DNA from 3 places in the Cellulosilyticum sp. ST5 genome. Region 1 is predicted to be linked to each of the others. Evidence: a T-box and tRNA genes for the amino acid it is inferred to sense, from the RefSeq annotation. Region 1 holds a T-box; the other regions hold tRNA genes.
The links. A T-box is a leader RNA that pairs with one kind of tRNA and senses whether it is charged. The one in region 1 lies ahead of ileS (isoleucine--tRNA ligase), so its partner is inferred to be a tRNA-Ile.

Region 1 (3,434 bases):
TCTTCTAGAAAATGCTTATGATGCTTGTAAAACACAAGAAAGAAATCATAATTTTATTGTCATTAAAGGCGGTTTACAAAACGTTAATACCTTTGTCCTTACTATTGATAATTCCTGTGAAACAGAATTATCAATAGCAGAAGATATTGGTATTTATTCTACTAAGCATCCTGGTATAGGAACTGGTTCTTTGTCTGTAAAAAATATTGCTCAGCGTTATAAAGGTATTGCCACCTTTGATGTCAAGGAAGGTGTTTTCCATGCATCAGTATTACTTCATTTATGAAGTAAGCTCACACTTTTTCAGTGCTTGTGCCAGAGTTTCTTCACTAATAGGCTTTTTCAAAAAATATTTAGCTTGTACATCATAGGAACGAATAGCAAAATCTAAATCACTACACCAAAGTAGCTTTATATCTGGCTTCATACGACGTACTCTATCTACTACTTCTAGGCTAAAGGTTCCGTCTTGTGCTATCACCACAAGCTCAAAGTTTTCTTTTTTCAAAGCATCTAAAACTGATACATAATCTTCAAACTCACTTATCTGAACAACTAACTTATATGCTTCATAATATTTTAGTATTTGCTTGCAAAGTTGTCTGCGTTCCTCAATCTCTTCGTCATATAACAAAATTCTTATCATGAGTTCCTCCTTATTCCTTATAATCTCTATTGTATATAACGTAGATTGTAAAACTCCCCTACTTCTTTTACAATAATTCTTGCTTAAACGGTTAAAATATTACTTAAATGGTAGCTTTTAATAGAAAAGCTATACCCCTGTTTAGATTGAGTGTAGCTTTTCTATTTTATTAACGGCAACAACATGCATTTTCACAGAATAAAATTTCGCCTCTAACTACTTCTCCTCCTATATTAATGCCTGCTGTATTAATAGGGGCTGAATAAGCAAAGAACATTGCTGCTGTGCCTCTTGCACATACGATAGGACTTGCCTCTACAACCATTTCAAAACGGCAGCAGCCATCATCTGAAGTCACGCAAAAGACACATAAAAAACCATTTTCATCTCCTGTAAAAAACATCAGGTCATTGGAATTAAATTTTCTCCTTCTATCAAAATTAACTATGTTAACTTCTCCCTCAAATCTATCTTCTCTTCTAAATATACGAATTTTAAAATCTACTTGTTCAGTATCAGTTACATTACATCCAACACTAGGTACACCAATACTATCCACGGTGCCAAAACCTCTTACAACTTCTACTCTCCTTACAGATCGGCTACTTTCTCTGCAATCTGTACTTCTGCTTCTCCTTCTACCAGATGAGCAATCACTACTCTCACAACTCATGTTAGCTTCTCCTTTTCAGATTTACTCCTTATATTATATGTTAACTTTTCTAATATGTTTACTTTATAAGCTTCTATATACTTATTTAACGCTCTTTTTCAACTTATTTCTTAACTACAAATTTTGTGTTTTGCCTTTACAAACTCTATTTTTAAATTTATAATATTACTATTAATTTTTATATGTTACCAAACACAATGAAAAGGACTAGTACTATTTTTGATGCGTCAAAGCGAGTGGGGTTGGTGAAAGCCCATACGATAGAAAATACGAAAAATCACCTTGGAGTGGCAGACCGAACCTAAATCTTTGATTGAAGTAGGCTCTGACGGTTTCCTACCGTTACCGTAAGGAAAGGTATAACGAGCGGCCTTTATAGAAGGCAAATCAGGTGGTACCGCGGAAGATGACTTATAGTGCTCTTTCGTCCTGTTGATGGATGAAGGAGCTTTTTTGATGCTCTAAAATCCAAAACCTTTATTTTATACAATTTATTTAGGAGGATGACTATGTATAAGAAAGTCGACACTGCCCTTAACTTTGTAGACAGAGAGCTTGAAGTCTTAGAGTTTTGGAAGAAAAATAACGTATTTGAAGAATCAATTAAATCCAGAGAAGGCGGTCCTGTATTCACATTTTATGATGGACCACCTACAGCTAATGGTAAACCTCACATTGGACATATCTTAACTCGTACAATGAAAGATATTATGCCACGTTATAAAACCATGAAAGGCTATAAAGTACTTCGTAAAGCTGGTTGGGATACTCATGGTCTTCCAGTAGAGCTTGAAGTAGAAAAACTCCTTGGTATTAGTGGTAAACCACAAATTGAAGAATATGGTATTGAACCTTTCATCTCTAAATGCAAAGAAAGTGTTTGGAAATATCAAAGTGAATGGGAAAAGATGTCTGACCGTGTAGGCTATTGGGTAGATATGGAGCATCCATATGTGACTTATGATAACAACTACATCGAATCCGTATGGTGGTCACTTCGTCAAATTTGGGACAAAGACCTTATTTACAAAGGTCACAAAATCGTACCTTACTGCCCACGTTGTGGAACATCTCTTTCTTCCCACGAAGTAGCACAAGGTTATAAAGATATTAAAGATCAAACAGCTACATGTAAATTCAAAGTGGTAGGTGAAGATAACACTTACCTTTTAGCTTGGACAACAACACCTTGGACACTTCCATCAAACGTTGCTCTTTGTGTGAACCCAGAACACACTTACGTAAGAGCTAACTTTGAAGGTGCTACTTACATTTTAGCTGAAGCTTTAGTGGAAGCAGTTCTTGGCACAGAAGGCGTAGAAATCACAGAAAAATTTGCAGGTAAAGAATTATGTGGCACAGAATATGAACCACTCTTTACATGTGCTAAAATAGATAAAAAAGCATTCTTCGTAGTAGCTGATAACTACGTAACACTTACAGATGGTACAGGTATCGTACACATCGCACCTGCATTCGGTGAAGATGATGCTAGAGTAGGACGTGCAAATGGCCTCCCATTTGTACAACTTGTTAACGAACAAGGTTACTTTACAGAAGAATTCATAGCTCAGTTCCCTCAGCTTAAAGATGTATTCGTTAAAAATGCAGATCCAGAAATTCTTAAATATTTAAAAGAACAAGGCACTTTATTTAAAGCCATGCCTCATACACATAGCTACCCACACTGCTGGAGATGTGATACACCACTTCTTTACTATGCACGTGACACATGGTTCATTGAAATGACTAAAGTACGTGATCGTTTAGTAGCTAACAACAAAACAGTAAACTGGATGCCTGAATCAATTGGTGAAGGTCGTTTTGGCAACTTCCTTGAAGGTGTTATTGACTGGGGTCTTTCTCGTTCAAGATACTGGGGTACTCCACTTCCAATTTGGGAATGTAAATGTGGTCACAAACACTTAATCGGAAGCATCGAAGAACTTAAATCAATGAGCTCTGACTGCCCAGACAATATCGAACTTCACAAACCATACATTGACAACGTTCACCTTAACTGTCCAGAGTGTGGCAGCACTATGACAAGAGTATCTGATGTTATCGACTGCTGGTATGATAGTGGTTCAATGCCATTTGCACAACTTCACTATC
Region 2 (3,434 bases), 2.0 Mb from region 1:
TCTAAGCCAACATCCTAGTTGTCTTCGAAATCTCACATCCTTTTCCACTTAACACACACTTGGGGACCTTAGCTGATGGTCTGGACTGTTTTCCTTTTGACCACGTGTCTTATCACTCGTAGTCTGACTGCTGACGGTATCTTGATGGCATTCTTAGTTTGATATGCTTCGGTAAGCTTGTGGGCCCCCTAGGCAATTCAGTGCTTTACCTCCATTAGACTCCTATCAACGCTAGCCCTAAAGCTATTTCGAGGAGAACCAGCTATCTCCGGGTTCGATTGGAATTTCTCCGCTACCCACACGTCATCTCCACCTTTTTCAACAGATGTGAGTTCGGACCTCCATTACCTTTTACGGTAACTTCATCCTGCACATGGGTAGGTCACCCGGTTTCGGGTCTACTAACAATGACTATTTTGGCGCCCTATTCAGACTTGGTTTCCCTTCGGCTTCGTACCTCCTGGTACTTAACCTTGCCACAGCTAGTAACTCGCCGGACCGTTCTACAAAAAGTACGCGGTTGCGCATCATATGGCGCTTCCACTGCTTGTAAACATAGAGTTTCAGGTTCTCTTTCACTCCCCTCCCGGGGTTCTTTTCACCTTTCCTTCACAGTACTATGCGCTATCGGTCACCGAGGAGTATTTAGGCTTGGGGGGTGGTCCCCCCGGCTTCCCACAAGGTTTCTCGTGTCTCGTGGTACTCTGGATACTGCTAGGCTTCACTTGGATTTCGCTTACGGGATTATCACCCTCTTTGATGAGACTTTCCAGACTCTTCAGCTATCCGCATTCTTGCCATGACGCAGTCCTCAACCCCAGATTACAAGTAATCTGGTTTGGCCTGTTTCCCTTTCGCTCGCCGCTACTTAGGAAATCGATGTTTCTTTCTCCTCCTGAAGGTACTTAGATGTTTCAGTTCCCTTCGTTCCCTTCCTATAGTTATGTATTGGCTATAGGATGACAGAGGTTTGCTCTGCCAGGTTTCCCCATTCGGATATCTACGGATCAAAGTTTATTTGCAACTCCCCGTAGCTTTTCGCAGCTTATCACGTCCTTCATCGGCTCTCGGTGCCAAGGCATCCACTCTACGCTCTTAGTAGCTTGACCTATAATGATTAACTTTCGTTAATCGGTCGTTTGTGCCTTGTTAATCAACTTTCGTTGAATACAAAGAATATTTATTATCGGTTAAATTGTAGATTTTACACCCTGACAAACATTTTTGCACTAATGTGCGTGTACATTTATCGTTAGGCGCAAGTTATATTGCTATAACTTACAAATCTATTTTAAATTGTGTTTAGTTTTCAAAGTACAAATTGTCCTATTGTAAGGACAGTGGAGATTAAGGGATTCGAACCCTTGACCCCCTGCGTGCAAGGCAGGTGCTCTCCCAACTGAGCTAAACCCCCATATGGTGTTTTTTATTATTGAGTTAATCCTATCATCACTTCTTAAAAGTGAATAGGCCCGAGTGGACTCGAACCACCGACCTCACGCTTATCAGGCGTGCGCTCTAACCACCTGAGCTACGAGCCTATAAAATGTGGCAACCACTTACTCTCCCAGTCAGTCTCCCGACAAGTACCATCAGCCGCTTAGGTCTTAACCTACGTGTTCGGAATGGAAACGGGTGTTTCCCCTAAGCGCATCATCACCACAAATTTATTAGAATTCAATTTTACACTAGATCTTAAGCAACACCTCACCGCCGTTTCACTTCGGTTCGGTGCTTTGATAGTTACATCTAGCGATGAACTCTCAAAGCAAAACAGTAACTATTAAACCTTCGATTTCTATCCTTAGAAAGGAGGTGATCCAGCCGCACCTTCCGATACGGCTACCTTGTTACGACTTCACCCCAGTTATTGGTTTTGCCTTAGACGGCTCCCTCCCCGAAGGGTTGGGTCACCGGCGTTGGGCCCCCCCAACTCCCATGGTGTGACGGGCGGTGTGTACAAGACCCGGGAACGTATTCACCGCGACATTCTGATTCGCGATTACTAGCGATTCCAACTTCATGTAGTCGAGTTGCAGACTACAATCCGAACTGGGACTGCTTTTTTGAGGTTTGCTGACTCTCGCGAGATCGCTTCCCTTTGTAGCAGCCATTGTAGCACGTGTGTAGCCCTAAACATAAGGGGCATGATGATTTGACGTCATCCCCACCTTCCTCCAAGTTATCCCTGGCAGTCTCTCTAGAGTGCCCAACTCAATGCTGGCTACTAAAGATAGGGGTTGCGCTCGTTGCGGGACTTAACCCAACATCTCACGACACGAGCTGACGACAACCATGCACCACCTGTCACCAATGTCCTAGCAAGCTAGGAAAGAAGGCATTACCCTTCGGTCATCGGGATGTCAAGTTTAGGTAAGGTTCTTCGCGTTGCTTCGAATTAAACCACATGCTCCACCGCTTGTGCGGGTCCCCGTCAATTCCTTTGAGTTTCAATCTTGCGATCGTACTTCCCAGGTGGAATGCTTAATGTGTTAACTTCGGCACCGAGACCCGTAAGCCCCGACACCTAGCATTCATCGTTTACAGCGTGGACTACCAGGGTATCTAATCCTGTTTGCTCCCCACGCTTTCGTGCCTCAGCGTCAGTTATGGTCCAGAAAGCCGCCTTCGCTACTGGTGTTCCTCCGAATCTCTACGCATTTCACCGCTACACTCGGAATTCCACTTTCCTCTCCCACACTCTAGTTCATCAGTTTCAGAAGCAGCTTAGAGGTTGAGCCCCTAAATTTCACTTCTGACTTAACAAACCGCCTACGCACCCTTTACACCCAGTAAATCCGGATAACGCTCGCTCCCTACGTATTACCGCGGCTGCTGGCACGTAGTTAGCCGGAGCTTCTTAGTCAGGTACCGTCATTTTTTTCTTCCCTGCTGATAGAAGTTTACAATCCGAAGACCTTCTTCCTTCACGCGGCGTCGCTGCATCAGGCTTGCGCCCATTGTGCAATATTCCCCACTGCTGCCTCCCGTAGGAGTTTGGGCCGTGTCTCAGTCCCAATGTGGCCGTTCACCCTCTCAGGCCGGCTATGGATCGTCGCCTTGGTGGGCTGTTATCTCACCAACTAGCTAATCCAACGCGGGTCCATCCTATGCCGATAAAATCTTTACTATAACAATCATGCGATTGTCCATAGTTTATGCGGTATTAGCGTTCGTTTCCAAACGTTATCCCCCTGCATAGGGCAGGTTACCCACGCGTTACTCACCCGTCCGCCACTAAGTTCTAGGAGCAAGCTCCTATCACTTCGTTCGACTTGCATGTGTTAAGCACGCCGCCAGCGTTCATCCTGAGCCAGGATCAAACTCTCATATAAAAGTTTGTCCGTGTAGTATTTCTACTACTGACTATTTTACTTAGTACAAGTTGTACTGATTCTCATCTCTTATTAGAGACGTAATGAATCGACTGGTTT
Region 3 (3,434 bases), 370 kb from region 1:
TCTGATAATAGGTAGTACTGGAATATGAACCAGTTGTCCATCGACTACGACTTTCGTCCTCGCCTTAGGTCCCGACTTACCCAGAGCAGATCAGCTTTACTCTGGAAACCTTGGATATTCGGCCTACAAGATTCTCACTTGTATCTCGCTACTCATTCCGGCATTCTCACTTGTAATTACTCCACAGCTCCTTACGGTACTGCTTCTGCGTCGTTACAACGCTCCTCTACCAATCCACTATTGTGAATTCCATAGCTTCGGTGGTGTGTTTTAGCCCCGGACATTTTCGGCGCAAGATCTCTCGACTAGTGAGCTATTACGCACTCTTTGAATGAGTGGCTGCTTCTAAGCCAACATCCTAGTTGTCTTCGAAATCTCACATCCTTTTCCACTTAACACACACTTGGGGACCTTAGCTGATGGTCTGGACTGTTTTCCTTTTGACCACGTGTCTTATCACTCGTAGTCTGACTGCTGACGGTATCTTGATGGCATTCTTAGTTTGATATGCTTCGGTAAGCTTGTGGGCCCCCTAGGCAATTCAGTGCTTTACCTCCATTAGACTCCTATCAACGCTAGCCCTAAAGCTATTTCGAGGAGAACCAGCTATCTCCGGGTTCGATTGGAATTTCTCCGCTACCCACACGTCATCTCCACCTTTTTCAACAGATGTGAGTTCGGACCTCCATTACCTTTTACGGTAACTTCATCCTGCACATGGGTAGGTCACCCGGTTTCGGGTCTACTAACAATGACTATTTTGGCGCCCTATTCAGACTTGGTTTCCCTTCGGCTTCGTACCTCCTGGTACTTAACCTTGCCACAGCTAGTAACTCGCCGGACCGTTCTACAAAAAGTACGCGGTTGCGCATCATATGGCGCTTCCACTGCTTGTAAACATAGAGTTTCAGGTTCTCTTTCACTCCCCTCCCGGGGTTCTTTTCACCTTTCCTTCACAGTACTATGCGCTATCGGTCACCGAGGAGTATTTAGGCTTGGGGGGTGGTCCCCCCGGCTTCCCACAAGGTTTCTCGTGTCTCGTGGTACTCTGGATACTGCTAGGCTTCACTTGGATTTCGCTTACGGGATTATCACCCTCTTTGATGAGACTTTCCAGACTCTTCAGCTATCCGCATTCTTGCCATGACGCAGTCCTCAACCCCAGATTACAAGTAATCTGGTTTGGCCTGTTTCCCTTTCGCTCGCCGCTACTTAGGAAATCGATGTTTCTTTCTCCTCCTGAAGGTACTTAGATGTTTCAGTTCCCTTCGTTCCCTTCCTATAGTTATGTATTGGCTATAGGATGACAGAGGTTTGCTCTGCCAGGTTTCCCCATTCGGATATCTACGGATCAAAGTTTATTTGCAACTCCCCGTAGCTTTTCGCAGCTTATCACGTCCTTCATCGGCTCTCGGTGCCAAGGCATCCACTCTACGCTCTTAGTAGCTTGACCTATAATGATTAACTTTCGTTAATCGGTCGTTTGTGCCTTGTTAATCAACTTTCGTTGAATACAAAGAATATTTATTATCGGTTAAATTGTAGATTTTACACCCTGACAAACATTTTTGCACTAATGTGCGTGTACATTTATCGTTAGGCGCAAGTTATATTGCTATAACTTACAAATCTATTTTAAATTGTGTTTAGTTTTCAAAGTACAAATTGTCCTATTGTAAGGACAGTGGAGATTAAGGGATTCGAACCCTTGACCCCCTGCGTGCAAGGCAGGTGCTCTCCCAACTGAGCTAAACCCCCATATGGTGTTTTTTATTATTGAGTTAATCCTATCATCACTTCTTAAAAGTGAATAGGCCCGAGTGGACTCGAACCACCGACCTCACGCTTATCAGGCGTGCGCTCTAACCACCTGAGCTACGAGCCTATAAAATGTGGCAACCACTTACTCTCCCAGTCAGTCTCCCGACAAGTACCATCAGCCGCTTAGGTCTTAACCTACGTGTTCGGAATGGAAACGGGTGTTTCCCCTAAGCGCATCATCACCACAAATTTATTAGAATTCAATTTTACACTAGATCTTAAGCAACACCTCACCGCCGTTTCACTTCGGTTCGGTGCTTTGATAGTTACATCTAGCGATGAACTCTCAAAGCAAAACAGTAACTATTAAACCTTCGATTTCTATCCTTAGAAAGGAGGTGATCCAGCCGCACCTTCCGATACGGCTACCTTGTTACGACTTCACCCCAGTTATTGGTTTTGCCTTAGACGGCTCCCTCCCCGAAGGGTTGGGTCACCGGCGTTGGGCCCCCCCAACTCCCATGGTGTGACGGGCGGTGTGTACAAGACCCGGGAACGTATTCACCGCGACATTCTGATTCGCGATTACTAGCGATTCCAACTTCATGTAGTCGAGTTGCAGACTACAATCCGAACTGGGACTGCTTTTTTGAGGTTTGCTGACTCTCGCGAGATCGCTTCCCTTTGTAGCAGCCATTGTAGCACGTGTGTAGCCCTAAACATAAGGGGCATGATGATTTGACGTCATCCCCACCTTCCTCCAAGTTATCCCTGGCAGTCTCTCTAGAGTGCCCAACTCAATGCTGGCTACTAAAGATAGGGGTTGCGCTCGTTGCGGGACTTAACCCAACATCTCACGACACGAGCTGACGACAACCATGCACCACCTGTCACCAATGTCCTAGCAAGCTAGGAAAGAAGGCATTACCCTTCGGTCATCGGGATGTCAAGTTTAGGTAAGGTTCTTCGCGTTGCTTCGAATTAAACCACATGCTCCACCGCTTGTGCGGGTCCCCGTCAATTCCTTTGAGTTTCAATCTTGCGATCGTACTTCCCAGGTGGAATGCTTAATGTGTTAACTTCGGCACCGAGACCCGTAAGCCCCGACACCTAGCATTCATCGTTTACAGCGTGGACTACCAGGGTATCTAATCCTGTTTGCTCCCCACGCTTTCGTGCCTCAGCGTCAGTTATGGTCCAGAAAGCCGCCTTCGCTACTGGTGTTCCTCCGAATCTCTACGCATTTCACCGCTACACTCGGAATTCCACTTTCCTCTCCCACACTCTAGTTCATCAGTTTCAGAAGCAGCTTAGAGGTTGAGCCCCTAAATTTCACTTCTGACTTAACAAACCGCCTACGCACCCTTTACACCCAGTAAATCCGGATAACGCTCGCTCCCTACGTATTACCGCGGCTGCTGGCACGTAGTTAGCCGGAGCTTCTTAGTCAGGTACCGTCATTTTTTTCTTCCCTGCTGATAGAAGTTTACAATCCGAAGACCTTCTTCCTTCACGCGGCGTCGCTGCATCAGGCTTGCGCCCATTGTGCAATATTCCCCACTGCTGCCTCCCGTAGGAGTTTGGGCCGTGTCTCAGTCCCAATGTGGCCGTTCACCCTCTCAGGCCGGCTATGGATCGTCGCCTTGGTGGGCTGTTATCTCACCAACTAGCTA

Region 2: it has a tRNA-Ile gene. The T-box ahead of ileS (isoleucine--tRNA ligase) is inferred to sense a tRNA for this amino acid. The anticodon was not compared.
Region 3: it has a tRNA-Ile gene. The T-box ahead of ileS (isoleucine--tRNA ligase) is inferred to sense a tRNA for this amino acid. The anticodon was not compared.

What each region holds. Positions count from the first base shown of each region.
Region 1 is NZ_CP132338.1:4,486,949-4,490,382, reverse strand. Features, by position in the region: gene QTL86_RS21460 (ATP-binding protein) at 1-286, shown strand, start outside; gene QTL86_RS21455 (response regulator) at 281-646, opposite strand; gene QTL86_RS21450 (hypothetical protein) at 816-1,319, opposite strand; T-box leader at 1,508-1,754, shown strand; gene ileS (isoleucine--tRNA ligase) at 1,829-3,434, shown strand, end outside.
Region 2 is NZ_CP132338.1:2,512,574-2,516,007, forward strand. Features, by position in the region: rRNA gene QTL86_RS12345 (23S ribosomal RNA) at 1-1,109, opposite strand, end outside; tRNA gene QTL86_RS12350 (tRNA-Ala) at 1,342-1,414, opposite strand; tRNA gene QTL86_RS12355 (tRNA-Ile) at 1,468-1,541, opposite strand; rRNA gene rrf (5S ribosomal RNA) at 1,547-1,664, opposite strand; rRNA gene QTL86_RS12365 (16S ribosomal RNA) at 1,809-3,335, opposite strand.
Region 3 is NZ_CP132338.1:373-3,806, reverse strand. Features, by position in the region: rRNA gene QTL86_RS00025 (23S ribosomal RNA) at 1-1,453, opposite strand, end outside; tRNA gene QTL86_RS00020 (tRNA-Ala) at 1,686-1,758, opposite strand; tRNA gene QTL86_RS00015 (tRNA-Ile) at 1,812-1,885, opposite strand; rRNA gene rrf (5S ribosomal RNA) at 1,891-2,008, opposite strand; rRNA gene QTL86_RS00005 (16S ribosomal RNA) at 2,153-3,434, opposite strand, start outside.